4 regions of the Rhodococcus sp. JCM 9793 genome follow, and region 3 is predicted to be linked to each of the others. Evidence: riboswitches for the same ligand, from Rfam matches in the RefSeq annotation. Region 3 holds a riboswitch; each other region holds the start of a gene.
The links. A riboswitch is a leader RNA that binds a small molecule or an ion and turns the genes downstream of it on or off. The one in region 3 is predicted to bind S-adenosylmethionine.
Positions count from the first base shown of each region.

Region 1: linked by a shared signal. The riboswitch ahead of metX (homoserine O-acetyltransferase MetX) and the one ahead of ACZ46K_RS30340 (aminotransferase class V-fold PLP-dependent enzyme) in region 3 are both predicted to bind S-adenosylmethionine.
Region 2: linked by a shared signal. The riboswitch ahead of ACZ46K_RS20110 (hypothetical protein) and the one ahead of ACZ46K_RS30340 (aminotransferase class V-fold PLP-dependent enzyme) in region 3 are both predicted to bind S-adenosylmethionine.
Region 4: linked by a shared signal. The riboswitch ahead of ACZ46K_RS03065 (ABC transporter substrate-binding protein) and the one ahead of ACZ46K_RS30340 (aminotransferase class V-fold PLP-dependent enzyme) in region 3 are both predicted to bind S-adenosylmethionine.

Region 1 is NZ_AP043721.1:2,704,036-2,711,569, forward strand. Features, by position in the region: gene ACZ46K_RS14520 (DUF3017 domain-containing protein) at 1-245, shown strand, start outside; gene ACZ46K_RS14525 (MFS transporter) at 307-1,779, opposite strand; gene ACZ46K_RS14530 (MarR family winged helix-turn-helix transcriptional regulator) at 1,944-2,411, shown strand; gene metX (homoserine O-acetyltransferase MetX) at 2,464-3,591, opposite strand; SAM riboswitch class IV at 3,702-3,816, opposite strand; gene ACZ46K_RS14540 (NADP-dependent isocitrate dehydrogenase) at 4,093-5,316, shown strand; gene ACZ46K_RS14545 (exodeoxyribonuclease III) at 5,426-6,226, shown strand; gene trpS (tryptophan--tRNA ligase) at 6,311-7,360, shown strand; gene yhjD (inner membrane protein YhjD) at 7,379-7,534, shown strand, end outside.
Region 2 is NZ_AP043721.1:3,893,902-3,901,435, forward strand. Features, by position in the region: gene ACZ46K_RS20080 (DUF4118 domain-containing protein) at 1-1,535, shown strand, start outside; gene ACZ46K_RS20085 (response regulator) at 1,532-2,212, shown strand; gene idi (isopentenyl-diphosphate Delta-isomerase) at 2,372-2,929, shown strand; gene ACZ46K_RS20095 (VOC family protein) at 2,981-3,337, opposite strand; gene ACZ46K_RS20100 (TetR/AcrR family transcriptional regulator) at 3,390-4,058, opposite strand; gene ACZ46K_RS20105 (alpha/beta fold hydrolase) at 4,124-5,176, shown strand; gene ACZ46K_RS20110 (hypothetical protein) at 5,186-5,578, opposite strand; SAM riboswitch class IV at 5,607-5,719, opposite strand; gene ACZ46K_RS20115 (formate/nitrite transporter family protein) at 5,865-6,728, shown strand; gene ACZ46K_RS20120 (hypothetical protein) at 6,785-7,396, shown strand; gene ACZ46K_RS20125 (winged helix DNA-binding domain-containing protein) at 7,398-7,534, opposite strand, start outside.
Region 3 is NZ_AP043721.1:6,075,401-6,082,934, forward strand. Features, by position in the region: gene ACZ46K_RS30315 (inorganic diphosphatase) at 1-162, shown strand, start outside; gene ACZ46K_RS30320 (crotonase/enoyl-CoA hydratase family protein) at 242-1,072, opposite strand; gene ACZ46K_RS30325 (YbaK/EbsC family protein) at 1,191-1,664, shown strand; gene ACZ46K_RS30330 (hypothetical protein) at 1,682-2,284, opposite strand; gene ACZ46K_RS30335 (putative leader peptide) at 2,341-2,433, opposite strand; gene ACZ46K_RS30340 (aminotransferase class V-fold PLP-dependent enzyme) at 2,485-3,795, opposite strand; SAM riboswitch class IV at 3,866-3,982, opposite strand; gene ACZ46K_RS30345 (Pls/PosA family non-ribosomal peptide synthetase) at 4,227-7,534, shown strand, end outside.
Region 4 is NZ_AP043721.1:195,878-203,411, reverse strand. Features, by position in the region: gene ACZ46K_RS03080 (LLM class flavin-dependent oxidoreductase) at 23-1,138, shown strand; gene ACZ46K_RS03075 (LLM class flavin-dependent oxidoreductase) at 1,062-1,481, shown strand; gene ACZ46K_RS03070 (oxidoreductase) at 1,385-1,801, opposite strand; SAM riboswitch class I at 2,076-2,170, shown strand; gene ACZ46K_RS03065 (ABC transporter substrate-binding protein) at 2,354-3,982, shown strand; gene ACZ46K_RS03060 (ABC transporter permease subunit) at 3,985-5,019, shown strand; gene ACZ46K_RS03055 (ABC transporter permease subunit) at 5,012-5,908, shown strand; gene ACZ46K_RS03050 (dipeptide ABC transporter ATP-binding protein) at 5,905-7,512, shown strand; gene ACZ46K_RS03045 (LLM class flavin-dependent oxidoreductase) at 7,502-7,534, shown strand, end outside.

The DNA.
Region 1 (7,534 bases), 2.8 Mb from region 3:
TGCTGGCGGTCACCTTGGTGATCGTCGCAGCGGTGGTCCTCGTGCTGGCAGATCGCTGGCGCCGCGGCGCTTTCGTGTTCGGCGGTGCGATGATCCTGGCGGGGATCCTCAGGTGGGCTCTCGACTCGGATCAAGTGGGAGTGCTCGCGGTGCGAAGCAAACGCTTCGACGTGGCCGCGATGCTCGCCATGGGCGGAGCGATCGTGACGCTGGCCGTCTCGATCGACCCGCTGGGAACGGGCTGACAACAGCGGACGGCCGCCACAATCAACGTGTGACGGCCATCCGCTGGCGGGCGAGCGCGGCTCAGTTGCGCGTGCCCACCCCGACGAGTTCGTGCTGGCCGGGTTCGTCGTCTGCCGACACGGCATCGACGAGCACTGGGGCAGAGGGTGTCTTGATGGCGGGGATGAACGCCACGATGACAGCCGCGATCAGGGCGATGCCGATACCGATCGCGAGCACCATGTGGAAACCGGCTTCACTGGGCACTGCGATGCCGTCCAGCTGGATCGTCATTTGCGCGAGCACGATGCCCACGATCACGGATCCGATCGACGTGCCGAGTGAGCGCATGAGCGTGTTGAAGCCGTTCGCGGCGGCAGTTTCGCTGTGTGGCACGGAGCTCATGATGATTGCGGGCATGGCCCCGTAGGCGAACGCGACACCGCTGTTGACGACGAGGCCGGCAAGGAGAATGCCCCATGCGTGACTCATCGCGAGCAGCGCGACGCCGTAGCCTGCGGCGAGGATGACGACACCCAGCAGGAAGGTGAACTTCGGCCCGCGTGCATCGCTCATCCGGCCGCCCACCGGCGAGAGTACGAGCATCATGAGGCCGGCCGGAGCCAGCCAGAGCCCGGCCGCAAGGATCGACTGGCCGAGACCGTACCCGGTCGCCGTCGACAGTTGCAGCACCTGCGGGAAGACGAGCGAGCTCGCGTACATCCCGAACCCGACGAAGATCGACGCGATGTTGGTCAGTAGCACGCGAGGTCGTGCGGTCGTGCGCAGGTCGATCAGTGGATCGGAGGTGCGCAGCTCCCACGTGCCCCACAAGACGAGGACGATGACGGCTGAGACCAGCAGTCCGAGCGTGAGCGGGGAGGACCATCCCCACGAGGATCCCTTCGAGATTCCGAGGATCAAGGAGACGAGGCCGACCGCGAGTCCCGCGGCGCCGATTCCGTCGAAGCGCTGCCCTCCGGCGCCGGCGGGAACGTCGGGGACAACCCTCCAGATCGTGAGTGCGATGAGACCGCTCACGATGGCTGCGGCCCAGAAGAGCACGCGCCAGGAGGAGAACTCGATGAGGGCAGCAGAGATCGGCAGTCCGATCGCGGCACCGGCGCCGAGCGTGGAGCTCACCGTCGCGATGGCCGAAGAAAGCCTCTCCTTCGGCACCACGTCACGCAGCAGCGCTATTCCGAGCGGAACCATGCCGGAGCCGAGGCCTTGCAGTGCGCGACCGAGGATCATGACCTGCAGGGATGGGGCGAGGGCGCAGATGATGGCGCCGATGGTGAGTGGCAGTGCAAGCAGGAGCATCATCCGGCGCTTGCCGAAAAGGTCACCGAGGCGCCCGGAAATCGGCACGGCGACTGCCGCGGCGAGCAACGTTGCCGTGAAGATCCAGGTGGTGTTGTCGGAGGTGGTGTCGAAGATCCCGGGCAGCAGTGCGACGAGCGGTGTGACCATCGTCTGCGTGAACGCGGATGAGATGCCGGCGGACGCGAGTGCGGCGATCACCAGCCCTGGGCGGGCAACGGGTTTGGCCATAGTAGGGGAGTCCTTCCGATGAGCCGTGCAGCTAACCTGCATGCTTCATGCATATGCACTATACATATGTATCTAGCATATGCATAGTGCATATGTATGATGCATGCCCTCTGTTAGGCTTCTCACAGGACATTCAGGCTTCTCATGAGACGAGGAGGATCGCCATGGACCGTCGCATCGGCGATATCGAGTACGAGCAGATGCTGCTGAGTCGTCATACGATCGCGGGGCATCGGCGCGGACGCATGCTCGAGCGCAGTTCATATCTTCTGTTGAGCCGCATCCGGTCCGATGGGCCCCGCTCGATCGGCGAGCTGAGTGAGGCGCTGCGCCTCGACGCGTCGACGCTGCAGCGGCAGACCGCGGCGGCTGTGCGCGACGGACTGCTCGAGCGCGTCGACGACCCTGCCGGCGGCATCGCCCGCAAGTTCGCGCTCACCGATTTCGGCCTGGAAAGTCTCGTTCAGGCCCGTGATCGGTCGGTCGCCGCACTCGAGCGCATCCTCGTCGATTGGACCGACGAGGAGGTCGCAGCCTTCGCTGATGCCCTGCATCGATTCAATGTGGACATCGAGGAATACGCGCAGCTGTCCGTTCACTCGGCAGAGGCCGACTCGGGGTTACGTAGATAGCTCGGGATTACGTAGATAGACCGTCGAGATCGGGCCGGATCGATCGGCCCGATCAGGCCCTCGCCAACCCCATCAGTTCGACGAGCAGTTTCGCGACCGCATCGGCCTCGGTGAGGAAGCCGTCGTGTCCGTCGCGTGACTCGAGGACGCGCAGACCGTCGCAATTGGGCAGACCATCTGCGATCTCCTGCTGCAATCGGATCGGGTAGAGCCGATCGGAATCGACACCCGCGACGATCGTCGGCACACGCGTGCTCCCCAATGCGGCCTCGATGCCACCGCGACCGCGGCCCACGTCGTGCCGGTTCATTGCGTCGCTGAGCACCACATAGGTCCCGGGATCGAATCGGTTGACGAGCTTCGACGCCTGGTGGTCGAGATAGCTCTGCACCGCGTAGCGCCCGTCACTCCACGGATCCTCGTCGTCTTGAGCAAGATTCGCGAACCGTGAGTCGAGTTCTTCCTCGCTGCGGTATGACAGGTGGGCCATGCGGCGGGCAATTCCCAGCCCGGCCTCCGGTCGGCGGCCACTCTCGTAGTAGTCGCCGCCCTGCCAGTCCGGATCTGCCATGATGGCAGCGATCTGGGTGCTCTGGATGCCGATCTGATCGGCGGTGGCACGGGCACCGACTGCGAGGACCAGCGCTGCCCGCACCCGGTTCGGGTGGGTGACGATCCATTCGAGCGACCTCATGCCACCCATCGATCCACCCGTCACCGCGGCCAACGAGTCGATGCCGAGAGCATCGAGAAGGGCGGATTCCGCGGTGATCTGATCGCGGATGGTGATCCGGGGGAATCGCGAACCCCACGGTTTTCCGTCGGGCGCGGTGCTGCCCGGTCCGGTGGTGCCTTGGCATCCGCCGAGGACGTTGGTGGCAACCACGCACCATCGGTCGGTGTCGATCGGGGCGCCGGGGCCGACCATGCCGGACCACCAGCCGGGGGACGGGTGATCCGGTCCGGCGGGCCCGGTGATGTGTGAGTCGCCGGTCAGGGCGTGCTCGACGAGTACGACGTTGTCGCGGGTGGGCGACAGCGCGCCCCACCGCTGCAGAGCGATGGTGACGTCGGGAAGGATGTCGCCGCTCTCGAGGGTGATGTTGCCGATGTCGACTGTGTCGAGCTGTCCGTCTTCCGCGGGGAGTTCGATCCGCCGACGGTTGGTACCTGCTGTCAAGATGCGACCGCCTCGAGGCCGGTGGTGATGGTCATCGCGTCCTACTTGCCATGTCGGAGGGCTGGAGGGGGCGCCGGTGTCGACAGTTCATCAGCATTTCGAACCTCCCAGGAGCCGGCTTGTCGTCGGCGGTGCGCCGACGACCGTGTCCTCACCCGGAGCACCCCACCCTGGCCGGAGGGTTGCCGACCAGCAAGCCGGGGCTTCGCGCTGGCACTCATGACCTCGTCGGAAGTCTAACGGCTGGGTCGGGCGGCTCGATAGGCGGCTCTCGACCTCTCCTCGGCCGGTGTCGGACATGGCGAAAGTTACTGCTCAGTAGCGTTCGAGAGGGCGTGACCAGGGTTGTGTGCGGATCGAATAGCAGTACGCTTGTTCTGTTTGGCTCCGCACCGGACGCGTGCAGAGCCACGCTCGGATACCTGAGCTGAAGGCGGCCGTATTCCTGAAGTGCGGCCGATCGGGGACTCGACTGCCGTCCAAGGAGGACACGAACCGCGTATGTCCAAGATCAAGGTTGAGGGTAAGGTCGTCGAACTCGACGGCGACGAGATGACTCGCATCATCTGGCAGTTCATCAAAGACAAGCTCATCCATCCCTATCTGGATGTCGATCTCGAATACTACGACCTCGGCATCGAGAATCGCGATGCGACCGACGACCAGGTCACCATCGACTCCGCGAACGCCATCAAGAAGCACGGTGTCGGCGTCAAGTGCGCGACCATCACCCCGGACGAAGCGCGCGTCGAGGAATTCGGCCTGAAGAAGATGTGGCGGTCGCCCAACGGCACAATCCGTAACATCCTCGGCGGCACCATCTTCCGGGCCCCCATCATCATCTCCAACGTGCCTCGGTTGGTTCCGGGCTGGACCAAGCCGGTCATCGTCGGCCGTCACGCATTCGGCGACCAGTACCGCGCCACCGACTTCAAGGTCCCCGGGGCCGGCACCGTCACCATCACCTACACTCCGGACGACGGTTCCGAGCCGATCGAGCACGAGGTCTGCAGGATCCCCGAGGACGGCGGCGTCGTCATGGGGATGTACAACTACAAGAAGTCCATCCAGGACTTCGCGCGCGCCTCGCTGTCCTACGGTCTGCAGCGCAATTACCCGGTCTACCTGTCGACCAAGAACACGATCCTCAAGGCCTACGACGGCATGTTCAAGGACGAGTTCCAGCGGATCTACGAGGACGAGTTCAAGGCGGAGTTCGACGCAGCGGGGCTCACCTACGAGCACCGCCTCATCGACGACATGGTGGCGTCGTCCCTCAAATGGGAAGGCGGCTACGTCTGGGCCTGCAAGAACTACGACGGTGATGTCCAGTCCGACACCGTCGCGCAGGGCTACGGCTCGCTCGGCCTCATGACCTCCGTACTGATGACCCCGGACGGCAGGACCGTCGAGGCAGAGGCCGCACACGGCACCGTCACCCGGCACTACCGGCAGCACCAGCAGGGCAAGCCGACGTCGACCAACCCGATCGCGTCGATCTTCGCCTGGACCCGTGGTCTCGAACATCGTGGCAAGCTCGACAGCACCCCCGAGGTCATCGAGTTCGCCCAGGCGCTCGAAGACGTTGTCATCAAGACTGTCGAGGCGGGCATCATGACCAAGGACCTCGCGCTGCTCGTCGGCCCCGAACAGTCGTGGCTGACCACCGAGGAGTTCCTCGGTGCGCTCGACGAAAACCTGCAGAAGGCCCGCGCCTCGCACTGAGATGCGGCCCTAGCGACGACACGGGATGTCCTACCAGGGGCGTCCCGTGTTCTCGGCTCCGGTCATCGCGGTTTTCGGCTCCGGTCATCGTGTCGGATACGGTGTCGGCGTGCCCCTCACCATCACCACAGTGAATGTCAACGGCGTACGCGCAGCGGCCGGCAAGGGCCTGCTGGCCTGGCTCGGGACATCGGCCGCCGACATCGTCTGTCTTCAGGAAGTGCGCGCGAGTGAGAAGCAGTTCCACACTGCGATTGCTCCGGCCCTCGACGCGGGCTGGCATGTCGTGGGATCCGAGTCGTCCGTCAAGGGCCGGGCGGGGGTCGCGATCCTGTCGAGAACGCCGGCAGATGCCGTGCGAGTGGGTTTCGACGACGACTTTGCCGAATCCGGCCGTTACATCGAGGCGGACTACGCGGATGTGACGGTCGGTAGCCTCTACCTGCCCACCGGCGAAGCGGAGACCCCGAAGCAGGACGACAAGGAACGCTTCATGAAGACCTTCGCCGTGCACCTGGGTGAGCGCGCGGCCGATGTCATCGAGGCGGGCCGGGACATGGTGGTGTGCGGCGACTGGAACATCGCCCACACCGAGCGCGACATCAAGAACTGGAAGGGCAACGTCCGCAAGTCAGGCTTCCTCCCCGGCGAGCGGGCCTGGGTCGACGATCTGCTCGCCACCGGCCGGTGGCGCGACGTCGTGCGCGACCTGCACGGTGATGTCGCGGGCCCTTATTCCTGGTGGTCCTACCGCGGCAAGGCCTTCGATACCGACGCCGGCTGGCGGATCGACTATCACCTCGTCACGCCGGCCCTGGCCGCCCGGACGACCGACGCGCGGGTCGAGCGCGCCGCGACCTACGCCGAGCGCTGGTCGGACCACGCCCCGGTCACCGTCACGTTCGGGTAGGCGCCATCGATCACGACAGCGTTCACTGCGGTACACATCGACCTCGTTCGGCCCCGGAAACCGGTGCGTGAAATTATCGAGGTCATGTCGACTGCAGATCAGAACGCCACAGCGCAGGATGCCCGCCCCGTCGCGCGGCCCCGGGTGCTCTCGGGTATCCAGCCCACGTCGGATTCGTTCCACCTCGGGAACTTCCTCGGTGCGTTGCAGCAGTGGGTTCCTGCGCAGGACGAGAACGACGCGTTCTATTTCATCCCCGACCTGCACGCCATCACCGTGCCGCAGAAGCCGAAGGAATTGCGCAAGCGGGTCCTCGTCGCCGCCGCGCAACTGCTGGCCGTCGGGATCGATCCGGAGCGCTCCGTACTGTTCGTGCAGAGCCAGGTCCCTGAGCACGCCGAGCTGTCCTGGGTGCTCAACTGCCTCACCGGTTTCGGCGAGGCGAGTCGTATGACGCAGTTCAAGGACAAGTCCGCCAAGCAGGGCTCCGAGCACGCAAGCGTCGGCCTGTTCACCTACCCGGTGCTCATGGCCGCAGACATCCTGCTCTACCGAGCCCACCAGGTCCCGGTCGGTGAGGATCAGCGGCAGCACCTCGAGCTCACCCGCGACCTCGCGCAGCGCTTCAACAAGCGTTTCGGGAAGACCTTCGTCGTCCCTGAAGCGCTCATCGTCAAGGGCACCGCCAAGATCTACGATCTGCAGGATCCGACGTCGAAGATGAGCAAGTCGGCTGCTACCGACGCCGGCCTGATCAATCTGCTCGACGATCCCAAGGTCTCGGCGAAGAAGATCAAGTCGGCGGTGACCGACAACGACCGCGAGATCCGGTTCGATCCGGAGAACAAGCCGGGCGTGAGCAATTTGCTCACCATCCAGTCGGCGCTGTCGGGCCGCTCGATCGACGAACTCGTCGCCGGGTACGAGGGCAAGGGCTACGGCGACCTCAAGGGCGACACCGCAGAGGTGCTCACCGAGTTCGTCACACCGCTGCGGGCGAAAGTGGACGAGTACCTCGCTGACGAGGCAGAACTGCTCCGGATTCTGTCGAACGGTGCGGACCGGGCACGTGAGGTGGCTTCCCGGACACTGGCCCAGGTCTATGACAAGGTGGGATTCCTACCGCGAAAGTGATTGCGTAAGGAGACCCAGATGGTCGGTGGCCCCGACGTCGACAACAAGCCCGGATTCCTCGAACGCCAACGTGCGGCCCGGCCGCGGCTCGACCATCTGGTGCGTTCCGGTATGCGATATCAGGAGAACAAGGGCAGCTACTACGCCGCGGGTCTCACATACTTCACGGTCCTC
Region 2 (7,534 bases), 2.2 Mb from region 3:
GATCACGCTGGGCTCGCATCCTCGACGAGGGCATCGGGGCGGCCGTCGTGCGAGAATCCGGCAAGATCGATGTGCACACGGTCACTCACGAACATGCCGTGCGCACACCGAGAATCGCTTTCTTCGGTCGCCGCGAACGGCGCCTCCAGGCATGGATCGCCGCGTTCGTGATCCCTACCGTGGCGACCGCACTGATGGTTCTGGTCGATCGCACCGTCGGGGTCGCGGGCCAAGAAGCTTTGTTCTTCGTCGCCGTGCTTGCCGTTGCCTTGTTCGGTGGTATCGGACCGGCCATCGTCGCGGCCCTGCTGTCCGGTCTACTGCTCAACTTCTACTTCACCGAGCCACTTCACAGTCTGACGATCGCGGCACCCGAGAATTTCGTCACCACCGTCGTGCTGCTCGTCGTCGCCGTGGCCGTGGCCGCCCTCGTCGACGTGGCGGGCGCGCGGGCGAGGGAGGCGCGCTTCGTCTCTCAGGAAGCCGAGTTGCTCGCGCTGTTCGCCGGTGCCGTACTGCGCGGCGCCGACGTGCACGCACTGCTCGCCAAGGTGCGCGAGACGTACGGCCAGAAGGGCGTGGCCGTTCTGCGAGTCGAGGACGGAGCCCACCTCGTCGTCGACAGCACAGGGGCCGACGCACCGACCTCACCCGACACCGCCGACACCGTGTGCGAGGTCGACGAAGGCCGGTACGTGCTCATACTGTCCGGGCGGCAGTTGCGTCCACGCGACCGACGGATACTCACCGCAGTCACCGGGCAGATCGCCGGACTCGTCCGGCAGCGAGAACTTGCGGCCGAAGCCTCCCGTGCCTCGACACTTGCCGAGACGGACCGGCTGCGACGACTGCTGCTCTCTGCGGTCAGCCACGACCTGCGCACACCGCTTGCGGCGGTCAAGGCATCCGTGTCGAGCCTGCGCAGCACAGACATCGAGTTCTCGGAGGACGACACCGCCGAACTACTCGCGACCATAGAAGAATCCACCGATCAGTTGACCCGCCTGGTGACAAATCTCCTCGACTCGTCGCGCCTGGCGTCCGGCGTCGTCGCACCGTCCTTCGATGTGGCTTATCTGGACGAAGTGGTCCATCGCGCCATACTCACACTCGCGAGCGGCAGCACCGACATCGTCCTCGCGCTCCGGAAACGGATCGAGGTCGATGTCGACGACACGACCGTCTGCGCCGATGAGACCTTGCTCGAACGGGCCCTCGCGAACCTGATCGACAACGCGTTGCGATACGCACCCGACAGTCCGGTCCGCATCGACGCGACCATCGCCGACGATCGGAACATCATCACCGTCGCCGACCGAGGTCCCGGGCTGCGCCTAGACGAACACAACGACGCGTTCACGGTCTTCCCGCGGGTCGGAGATCACCGCGCAACCGGGCGTGCAGGCCTCGGGCTCACCGTCGCCCGAGGATTCATCGAGGTGATGGGCGGGACCCTCACTCCTACCGACACCCCCGGCGGAGGCACGACCATGGTCATCGACCTCCCCACCGCACCGGCGAAGATGGACCGATGACTCGCATCCTGGTGGTCGACGACGAACCGCAGATACTGCGCGCTCTGCGGATCAACCTCAAGGCGCGCGGCTACGACGTCATCACCGCCGCCGACGGTGGCACAGCACTGCGCGCCGCGGCACAACATCATCCCGACGTGATAGTCCTCGACCTCGGCCTTCCGGACATCGACGGGATAGAGGTGCTCGCCGGGCTCCGCGGCTGGTGTACGACCCCGGTGATCGTGTTGTCCGCCCGCACCGATGCCGCCGACAAGGTCGCTGCGCTCGACACCGGCGCCGACGACTACGTCACCAAGCCGTTCGGGATGGAGGAGTTCCTGGCCCGGATCCGCGCAGCGGTCCGACGCGCCACCGCGATCTCCGGGCTACCGGATCCGCTGGTGGTGGCCGCAACCTTCACCGTCGATCTCGAATCCAAGAAGGTCACGCGCGACGGCATCGATGTGCACCTGACACCCACCGAGTGGGGCATGCTCGAGATGCTCGTCCGCAATCGCGGCAAGCTCGTGGGTCAACGCGAACTGCTCACCGAACTGTGGGGCCCGACATACACGACCCAGAGTCATTATCTGCGTGTCTATCTCACTCAGCTGCGTCGCAAACTCGAACTCGATCCGGCGCGCCCCCGTCACCTGCTCACCGAACCGGGGCGTGGTTACCGCTTCGAACCGTGACGTGGTCGTGTATCTGCTCATCTCGAAGGGCGTCGGACCTGTCGCCCGGTACACCTGTCTCCCGGTACACAGACTCGCCGGCCCCGGACGCACAGGTAGGCTCGATCCGGCGAACGTCAGACCTCGCCCGACACTCATGAGCACCCCACGGAGACCCCGATGACAGCGCTTGCCCACGAAGAACTCGTAGTTCTGCTCGACGAGGACGAGCGACCCCTCGGTACCGCTCCGAAAGCCACCGTCCACCACAGGGACACCCCTCTCCACCTGGCGTTCTCCTGCTATGTGTTCGATGACGCGGGCCGGGTCCTCACCACACGGCGCGCACTGGACAAGATCACGTGGCCCGGCGTGTGGACGAACGCGTGCTGTGGTCATCCCGGGCCGGACGAATCCCTCGAGGACGCGGTGCGTCGGCGCCTCGAGCAGGAGTTGGGCCTCGTCGTCGACGATGTCACGTGCGTGTTGCCGCATTTCCGGTATCGCGCGACGGCAGCGGACGGAACCGTCGAGAACGAGGTCTGCCCAGTGTTCTGCGCCCGCGCCGCATCCGGCCTCGACCCCGAACCATCCGAGGTGATGGAGTGGTCGTGGGTGTCGTGGACGGATATGCAGACTGCGGCGACCGTTCCGTGGCTCATCAGCCCGTGGGCAGCCGAGCAGATTCCGCAACTCGCGCAGGCCGGAGTTGCGCGGTGGGTCGACGCCGCGGTCTGACCCACCCCACTTGCCCGACGGCTGTCCCCGACGATCGATGGCCGAGAGGATTCACGCGTCGGACCACACGCCCAGTTCGTTACCACTCGGATCGAGGAAGGTGAACCGGCGCCCGCCGGGAAAGTCGTACGGTCCTGACGAGATTCTGCCTCCGGCACGTTCGACCGCGCCGACGGAGGCGTCGAGATCGCTGGAGTACAGCAAGACCAGAGGTCCGGCTGTGCCCGGTGCGCGCAGAGTCGTCAGTCCGCCGACCTCTCCGTCACCCTCGACTGCGCGAATGCCGGCGTATTCAGGCCCGTAGTCGTTGAAGTTCCAGCCGAAGGCGGATTCGTAGAAGGTGCGTGACGCGCGGAGGTCGGTAGCGCCGAGTTCGATGTAGTCGAATGCGTGATGTGTGTTTCCCATGAGGCCATGGTGACCCTCCCCACCGACATAGGCCGACGGACCCGGCATCCCGTCACGACTTTCGCGCACCGCTCGATCCAGCCGGCGACGGGATCGCATCCGTGCGGTCTGGCGATCGAGCGAGCCCCGTGTCCGCCGCGCAGACGGTGAACGCCTTCACGCTGCGGTCGATCTCGCGGGTGACGAGATCGACCGCTCCATCGGCATCCATCCCCGCAACCAGCACGGATTGCGTCGCACCGTTGCTGAGTGCCACCAACCTCATGGCCTCGTCGTGTGCCTCGACCTCGGACAGGCCGGCGCGACGAAGAAGTCGCTCGGCCTCGCCGACGGTCCCCCGCGACGCCTCGGCAAGGAACGACCTGATCCACGGATCGTTCGTCGTCTTCGCGAGGTAGGCGTACCAGACCGACACACCGACACGCGACGATGCATCGGTGGGGACAGGCTGGATGAGCAACGTCGCGAGGGCTGCTTTCGGATCGCCGGACGATCCCAGTTCGCGATAGCTCTTCTCAGCACCGGCGACCATCTCCTGCGCTCCGGACCGGATCAGATGTTGTTTCGATTCGAAGTAGTGCTGGATCCTGCCGATCGAGACGCCGGCCTCGACCGCCACCGCCTGAAAAGTCACCCCGTCGATACCTCGTTCGTGGATCACAGCCCACAGAGCCCACACGAGCTCTCTGCGGCGCTCGGCATGGTCGACCAATTTAGGCATGACAGGATTTTACAATATTTCTATACTGCAAACAGTTCGGATCGCCGACATCGAGGAGAAGAGACGTGAGTGAGCACACCGTAGGCACATACGCCCGGCTCGACCATCCACCACCCACCCGCCTTCACCACCGATTGCTCCGTCACCGATGGCTTCGCCGTAGCGGGTTTGTCGTGATTGCCGCGCTTGCCACAGTGGGCGCAATAAGTGTGCAGCAGTTCTTCTTCGGAGCTCAGAAGGTCGGGCACTTCCGCGATGCGGAGGGTCGCCGCACCTACGTCGAGGCGTATGAACAGGCAATGTCTGCGCTCCCCTCCCCTACGGCAACCCTCGACGTCACGACCCGTTTCGGCTCGGTTCGTGTCTACGAGTGGAGTTCACCGGAAACCGAGGACTCCGCTCCGGTCGTCCTGGTACCAGGCCGGTCGTCGGGTGTCCCGATGTGGACCGAAAATCTCACCGACTTCCTGCCACACCGACGCGTTCTCGCCTTCGACTCGCTCGGTGATGCCGGACTGTCGGTGCAGAGCGTTCCGCTGACCTCCTTCGGTGACCAGGCGACCTGGATCGACGACGCACTCGACGAACTCGCCGCCGAACCCGTCCACATCGTCGGCCATTCGTTCGGCGGCGCGATTGCAGCGACATACGCACGGCGATTCCCCGATCGCGTCCGATCGCTGACGCTCCTCGAACCCGTCTTCACCTTCGCGTATCCGTCCGCTCGCATGATGGCGTGGACGATGGTGTCGAGCCTGCCGCTCCTGCCGGAGGCCTGGCGCAACACCGCCCTCGGCAAGGTCGGCGGGGCCGAGTTCGATCCGAACGACGACATGGCAAAGATGATCGCTGCGGGCTCGGAGCACTATTCGGCAGCACTGCCGACGCCCTCGCCCCTCAACGACGACGAGATGGACTCTCTCACCATGCCCACCTATGTCGCCATCGCGGAACGGGATTCACTCGCCGGCGGCGACACCGCCGCGCAGCGGGCACGAACGCTTCCGCGCGCGACGGTCGACGTCTTCCCCGAGACCACCCATTCACTACCGATGCAGGCGAAAGAGCGTCTGGCGGTGGAGCTTCCCTCGTTCTGGAATGAGGCCGAACAGAACTGATCCGAATCCTCACCGTCCGGGCACGTACGTCAGCGCCGGGACACGTCCCGATACGCAATCCGTCCAGTGATCAGGAGCGGCGAGAGTGAAGGTCGCGGGCACATGGGGATCGGAACCCGGCAGAATCAGCACCCGCCACTGCGGAACCCAGGTCCCGATCTCCCCACCCGCGTGGACCACCCGGGCGATCGCGGCGGCGTCATGATGCCGGAATACGAGCCGTATTCCGTCCCAGGACAATTCGACGTGAGTATCGTCCAGCACGCACACGAGCGCACCGACACTGAGGTCGGAATCGCCGAAGGCCTTACGGGCGCGGATGAAATGGACGTGGTGACCGTCGCCGAACGAGGAGCACTCGTGGGCGTCTGCGCGATCGGTACTGTGGATACGGTCGGTCATGGTTATTCCTCCGGGTCGGCCCCGGGGCGGGGCGCTCGTGCCCGGGCCGGTCGGCCGCGAGCCGCTTCGTCATCCGAGCCACCCGCGAGCGTGGGGTTGGCGTGCCGTCAAGTCGGAGCTTGGCGACGGCATCTCGTGAAGCACCGCCAATATACATGATCGAGAGATCTCACAACCCGAGCGGCCCCGCTCGGAAGAGAACGCAACGCATCCTTATTGCCCCGCAACACACTGGTGACGGGCACTGCTGACACTGATCGGGCATTGTTCTCACCAGGAGGTTGCTGTGTCCTACGTTCCACCCGCCGAGTTGGCCCGCGCGATGGTCGACGCCGGCCAGAGCAAGGTCCTCATGTCCACCCGCGACACCCTGATCAGGGCGTACATGGCCGGTGCCATCCTCACGCTCGGAGCGGCGTTCGCGATCACCGTCACCGTGCAGACCGGCAACGCGCTCCTCGGAGCGATTCTCTTCCCGGTCGGATTCTGTCTGCTCTACCTGCTGGGGTTCGATCTACTCACCGGCGTGTTCACGATGGTCCCCATCGCCTATCTGGACAAACGTCCGGGGGTGACGATCGGGTCGATGCTCCGGAACTGGGGACTGGTCTTCGTCGGTAACTTCCTCGGAGCCGTCACAGTGGCCGTGCTGATCACATTCATCCTCACCTACGGCTACTCGATCCCGCCGGACGCGGTCGGTGAGCGTCTCGGCGAGATCGGTGAGGCCCGCACGCTCGGGTATGCCGAGCACGGCGCTGCCGGCATGGCGACCCTGTTCTTCCGTGGAATGCTGTGCAACTGGATGGTGTCCACCGGTGTTGTGGCAGCGATGATGTCGAAGAGTGTGCCGGGCAAGGTTCTCGTCATGTGGATGCCCGTCATGTTGTTCTTCTACATGGGATTCGAACACTCGGTCGTCAACATGTTCCTGTTCCCGTCCGGTCTGCTGCTGGGTGGAGACTTCACCCTCGGTGACTACCTGATCTGGAACGAAATCCCGACGGTTCTGGGCAATCTGGTCGGCGGTGTCGTGTTCGTGGGTCTTGCCCTCTACGTCACCCACGTTCGGACACAGCCCAAGCGCTCGGTCGCGACACCGCTCCCGGAGCATGCTGCAGTGACCGATAGGACTCCCGAATCCGTGTGAAGGGTCCGTTCGAGGCCTTCCGGTTCTTACGAGCACTCGATGCCTACTCTGATCGGATGGCGTCGTTCACACCGATCTCTCCGGCCGCACTTGCCGAACTGCTCGCCGAGCGGGCATGCGCACGACCGGGCCGGGTCGTCATGGCCATTTCGGCCGCCGACGCCGCTGACCCCATGGATCTGGCAAAGCGGGTGGTCGATACCCTGCGCACCGCGGGCCGTCCCGCGCACGCGGTAGCACTGCACGATTTCGTGCGACCGGCATCGCTCCGTCTCGAACACGGGCGCACCGACGAGCAGAGTTACCGGTCGAGCTGGTTCGACTACGACGCGCTGGACCGCGAGGTGGTGTCGTCGTTGAAGGAGCGGCATCGTTTTCTTCCGCGACTGTGGGACGAGACCACCGACCGCTCGGCCCGAGCCCGCCGGATCGACGCCGCAGACGATCACGTGATCATCGTGGCCGGCCCGATGCTCCTCGGCCGCGGTCTCACGTTCGATACGACCGTCGATCTGAGAATGTCCAAGGGTGCGCTCGAGCGGCGAACCCCCTCCGACCATCGTTGGACGATCGCGCCACTACTCGCGCATTCCGCCGACGCCTCGCCCGGTGCCGACATCGTCGTGCGTTTCGAACACCCCGACCGGCCCGCGCTGCGGGTTTCCTGAGTTACCCGGCTGCCAAGGCCTTGGCGAGGGGTGACGGGAATCTCGGCATCACCCGCACACCACCGAGCCATTCCTCGAGCCGCGCCGCTTCGTCGGTGAGGAATTCCGTGGCTTCCTTCCCTGCATCTTCGAGCATGT
Region 3 (7,534 bases):
GTGCCGCAGTTCGAACTCGACGCGATCAAGCACTTCTTCGTGCACTACAAGGACCTCGAGCCGGGCAAGCATGTCGAGGCTGCGGATTGGACCGGCCGGGCCGACGCCGAGGCCGAGGTCACCGCGTCGATCGCGCGTCTGAAGGACAACGGCGGACACTGAGTCCCCCGCATACGACGGATCTCCCGGCCGGTCATCGAACCGGCCGGGAGATCTTCGTCCGAGGCGAGGTTGCGCGTTGCTAGCGCCCCTTGAACACTGGTGTGCGCTTCTGCATCACGGCGGTGATCGCCTCGGTGAGATCTTCGGACGGCAGGAAGGCCGAGTTCCACGCGGCGACGTAGCGGAGGCTGTCGTCGACCTGCGCGGAGCGCGTGTGGTCGAGGACGTCCTTGATGCCGTGGACCACGAGGGGCGGGTTGGCTGCGATCTCGGCGGCGGTCGCGTGCGCTGCGGCGAGTGCAGATGCGGCATCGTCGAAGACGTCGCCCACGAGGCCGATCTTCTCGGCACGTGCGGCATCGATGTCCTTGCCGGTCAACGCCAGTTCACGCAGGTGACCGTCGCCGATGATCAGGGGAAGGCGAGCGAGGCTACCGACGTCAGCGACCATTCCGACCTTGACCTCACGGACGCTGAACTGGGCGTCGGTACTCGCATAGCGGATGTCGGCTGCCGAGATGAGGTCGACGCCGCCGCCGATACACCAGCCCGAGATCGCGGCGACCACAGGCTTGCGGCAGTCGGCGACCGCCGTGATGGCCGCCTGCATGCGCTTGACCATCGCGTGGAAGTCGGTGCGGGGCTTCGCCTGTGCCTTGTCGGCCAGCACCGACCCCAGATCGCCGGCCATGGCCGGGAGGTCGAGGCCGTACGAGAAATGCTTGCCGGCTCCGGTGAGGACGACGGCGCGCACCTCGGGATCGGCGTCGAGTTGCGCGAAGATCTGCGGCAGTTCCGACCAGAAGTCCGGTCCCATCGCGTTGCCTTTGCCCGGGCCGATGAGCGTGACCTGGGCTACGTGCTCGGTGCGCTCGACGGTGAACGCCTTCCAGCTGGATGAATCAGTCATTACTCGAGAGTAATATCTGAGAGCGCAAACCGCACCGAGCTTCCGATCACGTCGATACTTGTGGATCCGGTCCCTGCGTTCCCGTCACAGCAGTCACCGGTTTTCATAGGGTGGCATCATGCCCAGGCCACTGCACCCGAATGCCGCTCGAGTCGCCGACACGCTCATCGCCCGGGGACATCACGGCCTGATCACCACGCAGTCGACTCCCGTGCGCACCGCCGAACAGGCGGCAGCGGCCGTGCGGGTCGACATCGGCGCCATCGTCGAGTCTCTCGTATTCCTTCTCGACGACGAGCCGGTCCTGATTCTGGTCTCGGGCGCCCATCGGGTATCCCTCGAACTCACCGGCAGCCGGTTGGGTGGCATCCTCTCCCCCGCGCCCGACGACTTGGCCGAGGAGGTCACCGGGCAACAACTCGGCGGCGTGGCTCCGCTCGGACACCCCACCAACCTGCCGACCTACGTCGACAGTGCGCTGGCGGGGTACCCCGAACTGTGGGCGTCGGGCGGGAGCCAGGACACCCTCTTCCGCACATCGTTCACCGAACTCCTGCGGGTGACCGCGGGGGTCGACGTCGTGGTCGACTGATACCGATTCCCGGCAGGTCAGGATGCGAGGGCAACGCCTCGGCCGATGCCGGCCTCGATGCCTCGACCTTCGGCGAACCTGCGGCCGATCTCCACCGACGACGGTGAAATCTCGATCAGGCCTCGGGACCGCAGCCACGGCAGGGCTCCGTCGACGATGTTGTCGACCGTGGCGCCGCCGGCCACCGGGATCAACGTGACACCGTCGGCGACCTTCACTGCATGAATGTCGGCGATCAGACCACCCAGTCCGCTCGGTGTGCCGACATAGGAGAGGCCGGCCGCTCCCCCACCGTCCCTGCGCCACGCGTCCTGTGCGCGGCGACGAGCCACACGCACTTCGACGTCGACGATCACTTCGAGGTCGACCAGCACGGTGAGAGTGTCGGGATCGCGCACTTCCGCGACGGCATCGGCTCGTACCCGATCGCGGATCTTGCGCGCTTCCCGCAGATCGACTGCGCGTACCCGCACGACGGTAGGCGGAGCGGCACTGAGGTCGAGCGACCCTCCGCCGTCACGATCGACGGTGAGATCGGCCCAGACGTCAGGGCCGGATCCCTCCACGAACTCGACCGCGACACGCAGGGATCTGCCCGAAGGAAAGTTGCTGTAGGACATGAGAATTCCTCTCGATATGCCTGATAAGGCATCGAAAAATGGGAGCGGGAACCTCGTCAGTCCGAACAGATACAGGAGGCCGTGCGGCACAGATCGACGTGGCGACGGCACCACTGCACCGCTGCCTCTGTCGAACTCCACACTGCCATGCCGGAAATCCTACTGATCCTGTGGGGAATTGTCGATCGCGAGCGCGATCATCAGACGCATTCCGCCGCACCGTCGCCCGACGGCGTGAGACCGGGCCGGGTCTCCGGCGACGGGCCCCACGCTCCATCGGCCTTGGAATAGGACCACGACGACCCATCCGCAACCAGCTGCCGAAGGGCCGCAAGCAGACGATCGACGTCCGCAGAGGAACTTCCCAGGCCCAGGGATGCGCGCACCGCACCGCCGGGAAGGCCGACTCGGGCGAGCAACGGGTGGGCGCAGAAGCGGCCGTCGCGAACCCCGATGCCGTGTTCGGCCGAAAGGTACGCAGCGATCTCACCGGGCTCGAAGCCGTCGATGCCGAAGGTGACGATACCGACGCAGTCCGCCGAATCATCCCACAGGCGAAGAATTTCCACGCCATGGATGTCACGCAGGCCGTCGACGAGTTGCGCGCACAACAGTTCCTCGTGACGTGCCGCGGCCTCGGCGTCGTGCGACGCGAGGGTGTCGCACGCGGCAGCGATCGCCGCGACCCCCAGCACGTTCGGGGACCCGGCCTCGTGACGGGCAGGGGCGCACGCCCACTCGGTGTGATCGAGGGAGACCTCACGCACCGCACCACCACCGGCAAGATACGGCTCCGCCTCATCGAGCCAGTCACGACGCCCGACGAGCACACCGGCACCGAACGGCGCGTACAACTTGTGGCCCGAGAACGCGAGATAGTCGACACCGAGCTCCGCGAGATCGACGCGGCGATGCGGGACCAGCTGGGCACCGTCGACGAAGATCCGCGCACCGCACGCGTGGGCGAGGTCGGCGAGTTCGGCGATCGGCAGAACCTCGCCGGTGACATTGGAGGCTCCGGTCACGGCGAGCAGTGCCGCCGGTGCACGTTCGAGCTCGACGGCGATCCGCCACACGGTCTCCGAAACCGAGTCGGCAGCTTCGACCACACGAGTGTTCTTCCACGGCAACAGGTTCGCGTGATGCTCGATGTCGAGGACCACGACATCACCGGGGACCGCACCGGCGAGCAGATTGATCGAATCCGTGGTGTTCCGGGTGAAGACCACGACCTGATCCTCATCGGCACCGACGAACCGGGAGACCGACTCGCGAGAGTCCTCGTAGCTCGTGGTGCTGATACGCGATGCATAGCCCGCGCCGCGATGCACGCTGGCGTAGAACGGCAACAGTTCGGAAATCCGGTCCGTCACACTCGCCAGAGCCGGTGCGCTGGCCGCATAATCGAAGTTCGCGTAGGAGCAGGTGCCGCCCTGTACGAGAGGAACCTGCACGTCACAGCCCGACACGCGAGCAAAGGGAGCGATACAGGTGGCGGTGGCAACAGTCATGACGAATTTCCCTCGTATATCAGGGACCCGTCGGTGATCGCCACAACTGAGGCGAATCGTTCGCCGGCGGAGTCCGCGCTTGCTGCGCCCAGGTTCGGAACGTCAGCCAGGTCGTCACCCGGAGCACCCCACCGCGGTGGAGGGTTGCCGACCAGCGAGCCGGGGCTTGACGCTGGTACTCATGACCTGTCGAAGACAATGACACCGGGCACACTTCGTGTCAAGTCGATGCCCCGATCGAGGCCGGAGCACCGATCTCGAGCAGACGCAAATTTCTCCTTCTGACCTGCAAAGGAGCCGCCGTCGTGCTTTGCTCTGTTGCGTGATGCAGCACCGCACGATCTCCGATTTCGGACGCACCGAAAGTTCATCTGCTGTCCACCTTCACGTGAGATAAACCGGATCGCCCAATCGAGTAGAAGGACAGCGGATTGTCTGCTCAACCCCCACCCGCAGCCGACGACACGTCGCTCGTACCGGAGATCTTTCTGCGCGGATCGCATGCACCCGCGCCGCGCACACTCGTCGACGTACTGCGCGCCACCGCCGAAGCGCACCCGCACGCTCCCGCGATCGACGACGGCACGACGATGCTCGAATACTCCGAACTCCTCGACCTGGTGGTCGCGGGAGCCCGTGGACTCGCGGAGGCAGGTGTGGGCGCCGGCGATCGCGTCGGGGTGCGCATGTCGTCCGGGTCCAGGAACCTCTACGTCACCATCCTGTCCGTACTCGCGGCGGGCGCGGCCTACGTCCCTGTGGACGCCGACGATCCGGACGAACGCGCCGAGCTGGTCTTCTCCGAGGCGAAAGTCACCGCGATCGTCACCGATGCGGGGATCGGTCCCGGCACCGCACCACCGGCCGACGAACCGGAGGTACGCGAGCCTGCCCTCGACGACGACGCGTGGATCATCTTCACCTCCGGTTCCACCGGCACCCCGAAGGGCGTCGCCGTCACACACCGCAACGCCGCAGCCTTCGTCGACGCCGAAGCGAACCTGTTCTGCCAGGACGAACCGCTCGGCCCCCGCGACCGGGTGCTCGCCGGCCTGTCCGTCGCCTTCGACGCGTCGTGCGAAGAGATGTGGCTGGCCTGGCGGCACGGCGCGTGCCTCGTTCCGGCGCCGCGTTCGCTGGTGCGCTCCGGAATGGATCTCGGCCCGTGGCTGGTCTCCCGCAACATCAACGTCGTCTCCACGGTCCCGACCCTCGCGGCGATGTGGCCCGGCGAAGCCCTCGAAGCGGTGCGCCTGCTCATCTTCGGCGGTGAAGCATGCCCGCCCGACCTCGCCGAGCGTCTCGCCGTGCCCGGCCGCGAAGTGTGGAACACCTACGGCCCCACCGAAGCGACCGTGGTCGCGTGCGCAGCCATCATGGACGGCACCGGCCCCATCCGCATCGGCCTCCCACTCGACGGCTGGGATCTTGCGGTCGTCGACGCCGAGGGCAATCCCGTCGCCGAAGGGCAGACCGGCGAGCTCGTGATCGGTGGTGTCGGGCTTGCCCGCTACCTGGATCCGGCGAAGGACGCCGAGAAATATGCGCCCATGCCGACCCTCGGCTGGGACCGCGCCTACCGCAGCGGCGACCTCGTCGTGCTCGACAGTGCCGGACTCCTCTTCCAAGGCCGCGCCGACGACCAGGTCAAGATCGGCGGGCGCCGCATCGAGCTCGGCGAGGTCGACAACGCACTGCAGAATCTGCCCGGTGTCGCCGGGGGTGCGTGCGCGGTCCGCAAGACCGCCGCCGGGAGCTCGATTCTCGTCGGCTACATCGCCTCTACCGATCCCGACTTCGACGTCGCGTCGGCACACGACCTGCTGTCCGAGCAGCTTCCTGCTGCACTCGTGCCACGTCTCGCTCTCGTCGACGAGCTGCCCACGCGCACGTCCGGGAAGGTCGATCGCAACGCACTGCCGTGGCCGCTGCCCGGCGCCGACGCCGACTCGGTCGAAGCGCTCGGGCTGCCCCCGACGGCGGAATGGGTCGCGGGACTGTGGTCGTCACTGCTCGGCGCCCACATCGAGGGGCTCGACGACGACTTCTTCGAACTCGGCGGCGGTTCCCTCTCTGCCGCACAGCTCGTCACAGCACTGCGTGAGCGGTACCCCGAGATGACGGTCGCGGAGCTCTACGACCGTCCCCGGCTCGGGTCTCTCGCGGTCTACCTCGACGAACTGGCCCCCACCGCGACCGCAGCCCCACGCGAGGTCGCCCCGGTCTCCCGATGGGCGCAGTTCCTCCAGCTCGCCGCGACCGTGCCTCTGACGACGTTGACCGGTCTCCAATGGATCACGTGGCTCGCGATCCTGAACAACGTCATCGCGCTCGTCACCGATGTGCCGTGGACCGCGACTCTGTCATGGTGGTGGGTCGCCGTCGGCATCGTCGTGTTCCTTACTCCGCTCGGCCGGATGAGCACCGCGGTCCTGGGCGCCCGGATCCTCCTCCGCGGGCTGACACCGGGCAGCTATCCCCGCGGCGGCTCGATCCACCTACGTCTGTGGACAGCGCAGCGACTGTCGGAGGCGTCCGGTGCGACCAATCTGTCAGGAGCGCCCTGGATGCGTCAGTATGCGCGGGCGCTGGGGGCGAAGATCGGTCATGGTGTCGACCTGCACACCCTCCCCCCGGTCACCGGCATGCTCGAACTCGGCGACGGCTGCTCGATCGAACCCGAAGTGGACCTGTCGGGGTACTGGGTGGACGGTGACATCGTCCACATCGGGAGTATCCGGATCGGGGCGGGTGCGTCGATCGGTGCGCGCTCGTTCCTCGCCCCTGGTTCACGCGTCGGCAAGAACGCCGAGGTCGAGGCCGGCTCCGCGGTGTTCGGCCGGGTCAAGGCGAGTCAGCACTGGGCCGGTTCACCCGCGCAGAAGACGGGAAAGGCCGAACCCCAGTGGCCGTCCGAGGACCCACCCCGCGGAGCCCGTTGGGTTCCCGTCTTCGGCGTGACGTCGATCCTCCTCGCGGGACTTCCGATCATGTCGATCGGCGCCGGTGTCGCTCTGCTCGTCTGGTGGGTGAAGGACACCACGAGCGTGCCCGAGGCCGTGGTCCGTTCTCTTGCGATGCTCCCGGCCGGCGGAATTCTCACCATGGCCGTGTTCGCTGTCCTCACCCTGATCACCGTGCGACTGTTGTCGATCGGCATGACCGAAGGATGGCACCCGGTCCGAAGCCGTGTCGGATGGCAGGTCTGGGCCACCGAACGCCTGATGGATTCGTCGCGCACGTTCCTGTTCCCGCTCTACGCGTCGATGCTCACCCCCATCTGGTTGCGGCTGCTCGGCGCCGACATCGGCAAGGACGTCGAGGCATCCACGGTTCTCATGGTTCCCAAGTTCACCAAGGTCGCCGACGGCGCGTTCCTCGCCGACGACACCATGGTCGCCTCGTACGAACTGGGCGGCGGCTGGCTCTACATTTCGCGGGCCAAGATCGGAAAGCGAGCCTTCCTCGGGAATTCGGGCATGGCCGCACCGGGTCGTCGGGTGCCCAAGCACGGCCTCGTCGCGGTTCTGTCCGCGGCACCCGAGAAGGCGAAGTCCGGGTCGTCATGGCTCGGTAGCCCCCCGGTGCGGTTGCGACGAGCTTCGGGCGACGGCGATTCGAGCCGGACGTTCGAGCCGAACTCGAAACTGAAAATCGCACGTGGTGTGGTCGAAACCTTCCGTCTCGTTCCGATGATCGTCACATTCGGCATCGGACTGTTGGTGCTGTTCTCGCTCAA
Region 4 (7,534 bases), 240 kb from region 3:
TGACCCGAAAGGCGGAGTCCGCGTGAAATTCCTGCTCCTGAGCCTGATCACCCACCAGCCGGACCCTGTGACCGGAGAATTGCTCAGCCCCTCCGACCGACTTCGTGAGGTCGTCGACACCGCAGTACTGGCCGAGCAACTCGGCTTCGAAGGATTCGCGGTTGGTGAGCGTCACGAGCATCCGTTCCTGTCGTCATCGCCTCCGGTGGTGTTGAGCAACATTGCGGCGCGGACATCGAACATCGAACTGTGGACCGGTGTAACGACACTGAGCCTGCTCGATCCGGTGCGCGCCTACGAAGACTATGCGACTCTCGACAATCTCTCCGGAGGTCGCTTGCAGCTGATAATCGGCAAGGGTAACGGCACAGCGCAGGCCGACCTGTTCCACGTCACGCCCGACGACCAGTGGGATCGTAACCGTGAAGGCTACGAACTCTTCCGGCTGTTGTGGGAGAACGAGCGGGTCACATGGGAAGGATCCTTCCGGCCCTCGCTCACCGACGCGGTCACGGTTCCTCGTCCGCTGCAACCACGTCTGACGATGTGGCATGGCAGCGCCACGAGCCGCGAATCCGTGGATGCAGCAGCACAATATGGCGATCCGGTGTTCTCGGCCAACGTCACCAACCCGATCGAGCCATACGCCGAACTGATCGAGTACTACCGCGACAGATGGGCGGCATACGGGCACGACCCCTCGGATGCACGGGTGGGAGCGGGCACGGCGGGACTGTACGTCGCGCCGACGTCACAGGAAGCAGTCGAGCGGTTCCGGCCGTTGTTCGAGCAGCGGCAGCAGTTCGCGCGGGGCTCGGGGCTGCCGGTGGTCTTCGAGAGTGTCGAGGACTTTGTCGAACGCAGTTCCGCGCTCGTCGGCGGCCCGCAGCAAGTGATCGACAAGGTGCTCCGCTATCACGAGCGTCTCGGACATGAAGTCATGCACGTGACAGCCGACCGAGGTGGGCTGACTGCAGCGGAGCAGCGCGCGAGCCTCGAGCTTTTCCAGGCGGAGGTGGCTCCCGTGTTGCGGAAGGAGATTCAACACCGCCGGCCCGTCGATCATCGATCTCGTTCGTCGCGTCGAGCGGGCCGGATTCGCGATCGCGACATTCGCCGACCCGGCAACTCGAGGTGACCACCCCATGATCACAGGTCGTCTCGACCCCGTGGAGGTCGTGGCATTCGCGGCCGCTTTCACCGAGACAATCGGATCGGTCCCCGCCGTGGGCGCGATCCATGCCGAGCCGTTCCACCTGGCGAATCAGCTTGCCAGCGCAGGTTTTGCGTCGCACGGTCGTGCAGGATGGGTCGCGGAGACCACCGATAGCCCGACTCGGGCAGGTACATACGGCGCTACTCAGGTGACCGACCCGGAAGCGCTTCACCGCGAAGCCGACGAGGTGACCGGTGCGGTGCGTTGCGCGGCCTGGAGTTCGAGCAGATCGAATCCGCCGCGGTCGGCCCGGCGGGCGGAGTAGCCGAATGCATCGTCGATGTCCCCGATCTCCCCGGACGTGAGTCCGTTCGGCTCCGCGAGCCCTGGAAACGCTGAAGAGTCGGGGGCGACGCCGGGCCAACCGCCCTCGGACGGAGAGATGCTGCCCTGCTCGGTATCCCAGGGGCGGTGGATCGATGCTTTGCGTCCCGCGTGAGTGAGCTGAATGCCGGCGCGGGTGCCGCGCTCGTGAACGAAGTCGACGATGCGAGACCATGCGCGAGTCTGCTCGTCGTTCCACAGCCCGGTGTCCTGCGGACTGATCCGCCCGCCCGGTGTGACGGCGGTGGCCTCGGCGACCACCGCACCGAACCCTAGGTGCGTGCCGCCGACTTCGGTGCGCTCGATTACCGAAGGTCACCTCGCGCAGTGCGAGGGGCTCGAACAGGATCTGGGCCGATGTGGCGGTGTCGAGTGTGGATTCGGTTCGAACGGTCATGAATCGGCCTCGCGGGGGGGGCGGATGCACAGTCGCGGATTCGGTGACGATAGTGGCTACTGCTGCAGCCTCATAAGACTTTCAATCACCGTGAGGGGAACGGTTCATCCGGGGGCCGGGAATGTCTAGCATCGACAACGACCATCCAGAGCGACCGAGAGACCTGGCTCGACGACGTCGCAGCAACCCCCCTACCTCGTGGGTGAGGGTGCTACCGCCGGGAACGATGGAGGACTGTTCATGACACACGAAGATGTCGTGGTGACGTGGTCGTGCCTGCATATCGACCTGTGCCGGCACAGTGCCGACATCTGTCGACGGTCGACCCGTCCAATTCTCATCCGGCCGCATCGCTTCGGTTCGATGCTGCCGCTGTCATGTAGAGATCGCTGTCATGTAGAGACCACGGAGTTCAGGTGTCCTTCTCGTTCATTCATGCATCCCGTCGTGTGATTCCGGTGGTGGGTGTCGCTGCGGTGCTGGTCGTCGGTTTGTCCGCGTGCGGATCCGAGTCGGCCGCCGCGCCGGGTGGTGGTACCCCGCAGGCCGGGGGCACGCTCAGGTACGGCCTGTCGCAGGCCCCCACGTGCGCAGATCCCGCGCAGGCCGGCAGCAACCAGACCATCTACGTCGCTCGTCAGGTTGTCGACTCACTCACAGATCAGGACCCCGAGACCGGTGAGATCACGCCGTGGCTCGCCGAGAGCTGGGACGTCAACGAGGACTCCACACAGTTCACCTTCCACCTGAAGGAAGGCGTGACCTTCAGCAACGGAACACCTTTCACCGCAGAATCGGTGCAGAGCAACTTCGATTCCATTGTGAACACTCTCGGCGGAGTCAAGGCTCCGCAGGCCACCGGATACCTCGCCGGTTACACCGGCACCACCGTGATCGACGAGCACACGGCCAGCGTCGATTTCTCGGCGCCCAACGCGCCGTTCCTCCAGGCCACCTCGACTCATCAACTCGGGTTTCTCTCCGCAGAGGACGTCGCGAAGAGCGCCGAGGAACGGTGTGCAGGCGAACTCTCCGGCACGGGACCGTTCACGTATGAGGACTACCAGCAGGACCGGTCGGCAACCCTGGTCAAGCGTGCCGGGTACGCCTGGGGATCGGACGTCTTCGCGCACGACGGTGAGGCGTACCTCGACCGCATCGAATTCACGATCGTTCCCGAATCCGGTGTTCGCACAGGCTCTCTTGCCTCCGATCAGCTCGACGCGGTCTCCGATGCCCTTCCGCAGGATGCCGCGCAGATCGAAGGGGTCGGTGGCCGCATTCTCACCACGCCGAACCCTGGCCTCCCGTTCGGGTTCCAGCCCAACGTGAGCCGCGGCGTACTCTCCGATCCCGCCGTCCGCAGTGCGCTGATCCCTGCGATCAACCGCACCGAGCTCGTCGACACGGTTCTCGGTCCCGACTTCGAGCCTGCGACGAGCGCCCTCGCCTCGGTGACACCCGGGTACGTCGCGGTGGACGAGGTCACGTACGACCCCGACGCTGCGACGAAGATCCTCGACGACGCCGGATGGGTGCCGGGCGACGACGGCATCCGCGTCAAAGACGGCCAGCGGTTGAGCTTCTCGGTGCTGTTCAGCTCGGTGTTCGCGGGGAACCAGGCGATTCTCGAACTCGTCCAGCAGCAACTGCGGGAGGTCGGTGTCGACCTGCAACTCGATCTTGTGTCGACACCCGAGACCACTGCCCGCCAGACTTCCGGAGACTACGACACCACCTACTACAACAGCACTCGAGCCGATGGCGACATTTTGCGCACAGCGTTCGGTACGGAGGGCCGGAACCTCAACCAGCGTGGTCCGATTCCGGAACTCGACGACGTACTCACGGCGCAGCTCACGACGACCGACCCGGCGGCACGGAACGGCTACATCGGGGAGGCTCAGCAACTCGTGATCGACAACGCCCTGTTCATTCCGACGGTGGAGTTGTCGCAGGCGATCGGTGCCGGACCGAAGGTACAAGACCTGTTGTTCGAAGCGTCGGCACGCCTGCAGTTCTTCGACACCTGGCTCAGCGAGTAGACATGATGAGCTACCTCGCTTCCCGCTTCCTCCAGGCCGTCGGCGTCCTGTGGGCCGCCTTCACCGTCTCGTTCGGCGTTCTGTTCCTCCTACCGTCCGATCCGGTGAGCATGGTGGCCGGCTCCGACAACGGAACACCGGTCGACGCTGCCGCAATCGAGCAGCTGCAGGCGCGCTACGGCCTGGATCAGCCGGTGTGGGTTCAGTACTGGAATGCTCTGAGCAATGCGGTCCGCGGTGATTTCGGAATCTCGATCTCCACCGGCAGGCCGGTGACGGAGGCGATCGCCGACGCGTTGCCGAGTACCTTTGCCCTCGCATCGTTCGCGCTGGTACTGGCGGTGGCCTTCGGTACCGTCGTCGCTTTTTTCGCCACGTACACGCGTATCGGCTGGTTGCGGAACGTCTTGTTCTCGTTGCCTCCATTGGGTGTCGCTGTGCCCACATTCTGGGTGGGACTTATTCTGCTCCAGTTGTTCTCGTTCCGGTTGAAGCTGTTCCCCGCGTTCGGTGAAGGCGGCATCGGACACCTGCTGCTCCCCGCGATCACACTGGCGCTCCCCACGGGCGCAGTCATCGCGCAGGTGCTTGCGGTGAGCCTGCAGACCACAGCGCGTCAGCCCTACATCGAGGCTGCCAGGGCGAAGGGTGCATCGAGGTGGCGCGTCCAGACGCGACACGCTCTGCGGTTGTCCAGTATCCCGGCCTTCACGATTGCCGGTGTGATCGTCGGCAATCTGATCGCAGGATCGGTTGTCGTGGAGACGGTCTTCTCCCGTGCAGGTCTCGGGCGCTTGACCCAGATGTCCGTTATGGCACAGGACATTCCGGTGGTGCTGGGCATCGTGGTGTTCGGTTCGGTCGTGTTCGTGATCGTCAACCTCGTTGTGGACCTGTGCTACCCACTGATCGATCCGCGGATCGTCGATGGAAGACGCGGTGCCGGCGGTGCCTCGGGGCGTGGCGAATCGGTACGTGCTCGGGCAGACACGGGCCCGGCGATCGACGAGGACACGAAAGTGGGTATCCATGTCTGACACACTGATTCGAGACCCGATTCGAGCCGGTTCCCAGGTCCGGGTAGCGAGACCAGCGAAACCCTTCGCCCTCCGTAGTGCGGTGAGAACGGTGCTTCGCAACTGGGTCGTGGTGATCTCCGCCGCCGTGCTGCTGATCGCTATCGGGTTCGCGGTGTTCCCGGCTTTCTTCGCGTCCGGCGACCCCCTGCAGGGCGTGCCCGCAGACAAACTGCAGGAGCCGAGTCTCGCGCACTGGTTCGGCACCGACAACATCGGCCGAGACGTCTACACCCGAGTCGTGCACGGCGCTGCACTGTCGTTGACTGCGACACTGGTTGCGGTGGGCATCGCCATCGTGATCGGCTCGCTCATCGGTCTGCTGTCCGGTGCAGCGGGGAGCCTCGTCGACGCGGTGTTCATGCGGATCGTCGATGTGCTGTTGTCCATCCCCGCTCTGCTGCTTTCCCTCGCCCTGGTCACCGCTCTCGGCTTCGGCACTCTCAACGTCGCGATCGCCGTGGGTATCGGGCTTGTCGCGAACTTCGCGCGCGTCATGCGTTCGGAGGTGCTGCGGGTGCGCCATACCTTGTACGTCGAAGCGGCCTTCGCCTCCGGTGTCCGCTGGCACACCGTGCTGTTCCGTCATGTGCTTCGCAACGCGTACGCTCCGGTGATCGCACTGGCAGCGGTGGAATTCGGGATGGCGGTCCTGGCCGTGTCGTCCCTGAGCTTCCTCGGGTTCGGTGCAGTTCCGCCCACCCCCGAATGGGGATCGCTGATCTCCGAGGGGCGCAACTATCTGGCCACAGCGTGGTGGATGACGACCTTGCCCGGTCTCGTCATCGTCGCCGTCGTTCTGGCTGCTCACCGCATCGGTCATGCCGTCGACGATCGGAGTGGCCGATGAGCACCCACACCGCACCGCTTCTCGAAGTCGACAACCTGCGGGTCGCCTATGGCAGCGACGACGATCCGGTCGTGGCAGTCGACGGTATCGGATTCACGGTCGCCCGTGGCGAAGTCGTCGCTGTGGTCGGAGAATCCGGTTCGGGCAAGTCGACGACCGCACACGCCATCATCGGTCTGCTCTCCGGTAGTGGACGCATGGTGGGCGGCACCGTCACGTTCGACGGACAACGCCTCGACGCACTGCCGGAACGCGCCTTGGAGAAGGTGCGAGGCGCGCGAATCGGCTTGGTCCCGCAGGATCCGACGACATCGCTCAACCCGGTGATCCGGATCGGCGACCAGATTGCGGAGACATTGCGTATCCACGGGCGTGCAGACCGCCGGGCCGCGAAGCTCGAGGCGCTGCGCATCCTCGACGAGGCCGGACTCGACAACCCGGAATTGCGAGCGAAGCAATACCCTCAGGCCCTGTCCGGGGGACAGCGTCAGCGGGTGCTCATGGGGATTGCCCTGGCCTGCGGCCCCGACCTCGTCATCGCCGACGAACCGACGAGTGCACTCGACGTCACCGTGCAGCGCCGCATCCTCGATCACCTCGAAGCGCGCATCGCCCAGACCGGTACCGCGGTGCTGCTCATCACCCACGATCTGGGTGTGGCGGCCGACCGCGCCGATCGCATCGTCGTCATGCAGAACGGTCGGGTGGTGGAGTCGGGTCCTGTGCTGGACGTGCTCGACAACCCGAGACACGAATACACGCGGGCGTTGCTTGCGGCAGCTCCGAGCCTCACGGCTACCGTACGGCCCGATCGCGTGTCTGCGGAGCCGCTGCTCACTGTGACCGATGTGTCGAAGACCTTCCGGATCGATCGACGAACCTCGCTCGACGCGGTGCGGACAGTCTCCTTCGAGGTTCCGCGGGGGCGTACGTTGTCGCTGGTCGGTGAATCGGGGTCGGGCAAATCCACCGTCGCGCGCATCGCGATCCGGCTCGAAACACCCACCTCGGGTCGGATCCGGTTCGACGGCAACGACATCACCGGGCTTCGGGGACGGGACCTGCGGGTACTGCGCAGGCGGGTGCAGATCGTGCACCAGAATCCGTACGCCTCGCTCAACCCGAAGCTGAAGATCCGCGACATCGTCGCCGAGCCGCTCGGTGCGTTCGGTATCGGGTCGAAGGCCGAGCGGGCGACGCGCGTCGCCGAGCTCCTCGATCAGGTCGCACTGTCGAGCGTGCATCTCGATCGCACACCGGCAGAACTGTCCGGTGGGCAACGACAGCGAGTGGCGATTGCACGTGCGATCGCACTGCATCCGGAGCTGCTGGTGCTCGACGAGCCCGTTTCGGCGCTCGATGTGTCCGTCCAAGCTCAGATCCTCGGTCTGCTCACCGACCTGCAGAACGAGCTCGGGCTCAGTTACCTGTTCATCTCCCACGACTTGGCGGTGGTCCGGCAGATCAGCGACACCGTAGCGGTGATGCGGTCCGGCGAGATTGTGGAATTCGGCACCACCACACAGATTTTCGACAACCCACAGCATGAGTACACCCGAGTGCTGCTCGATGCTATCCCCGGGAAGGTTCGGCATGTCCGATAGTTCACAGTTCTTGTTGGCCCTC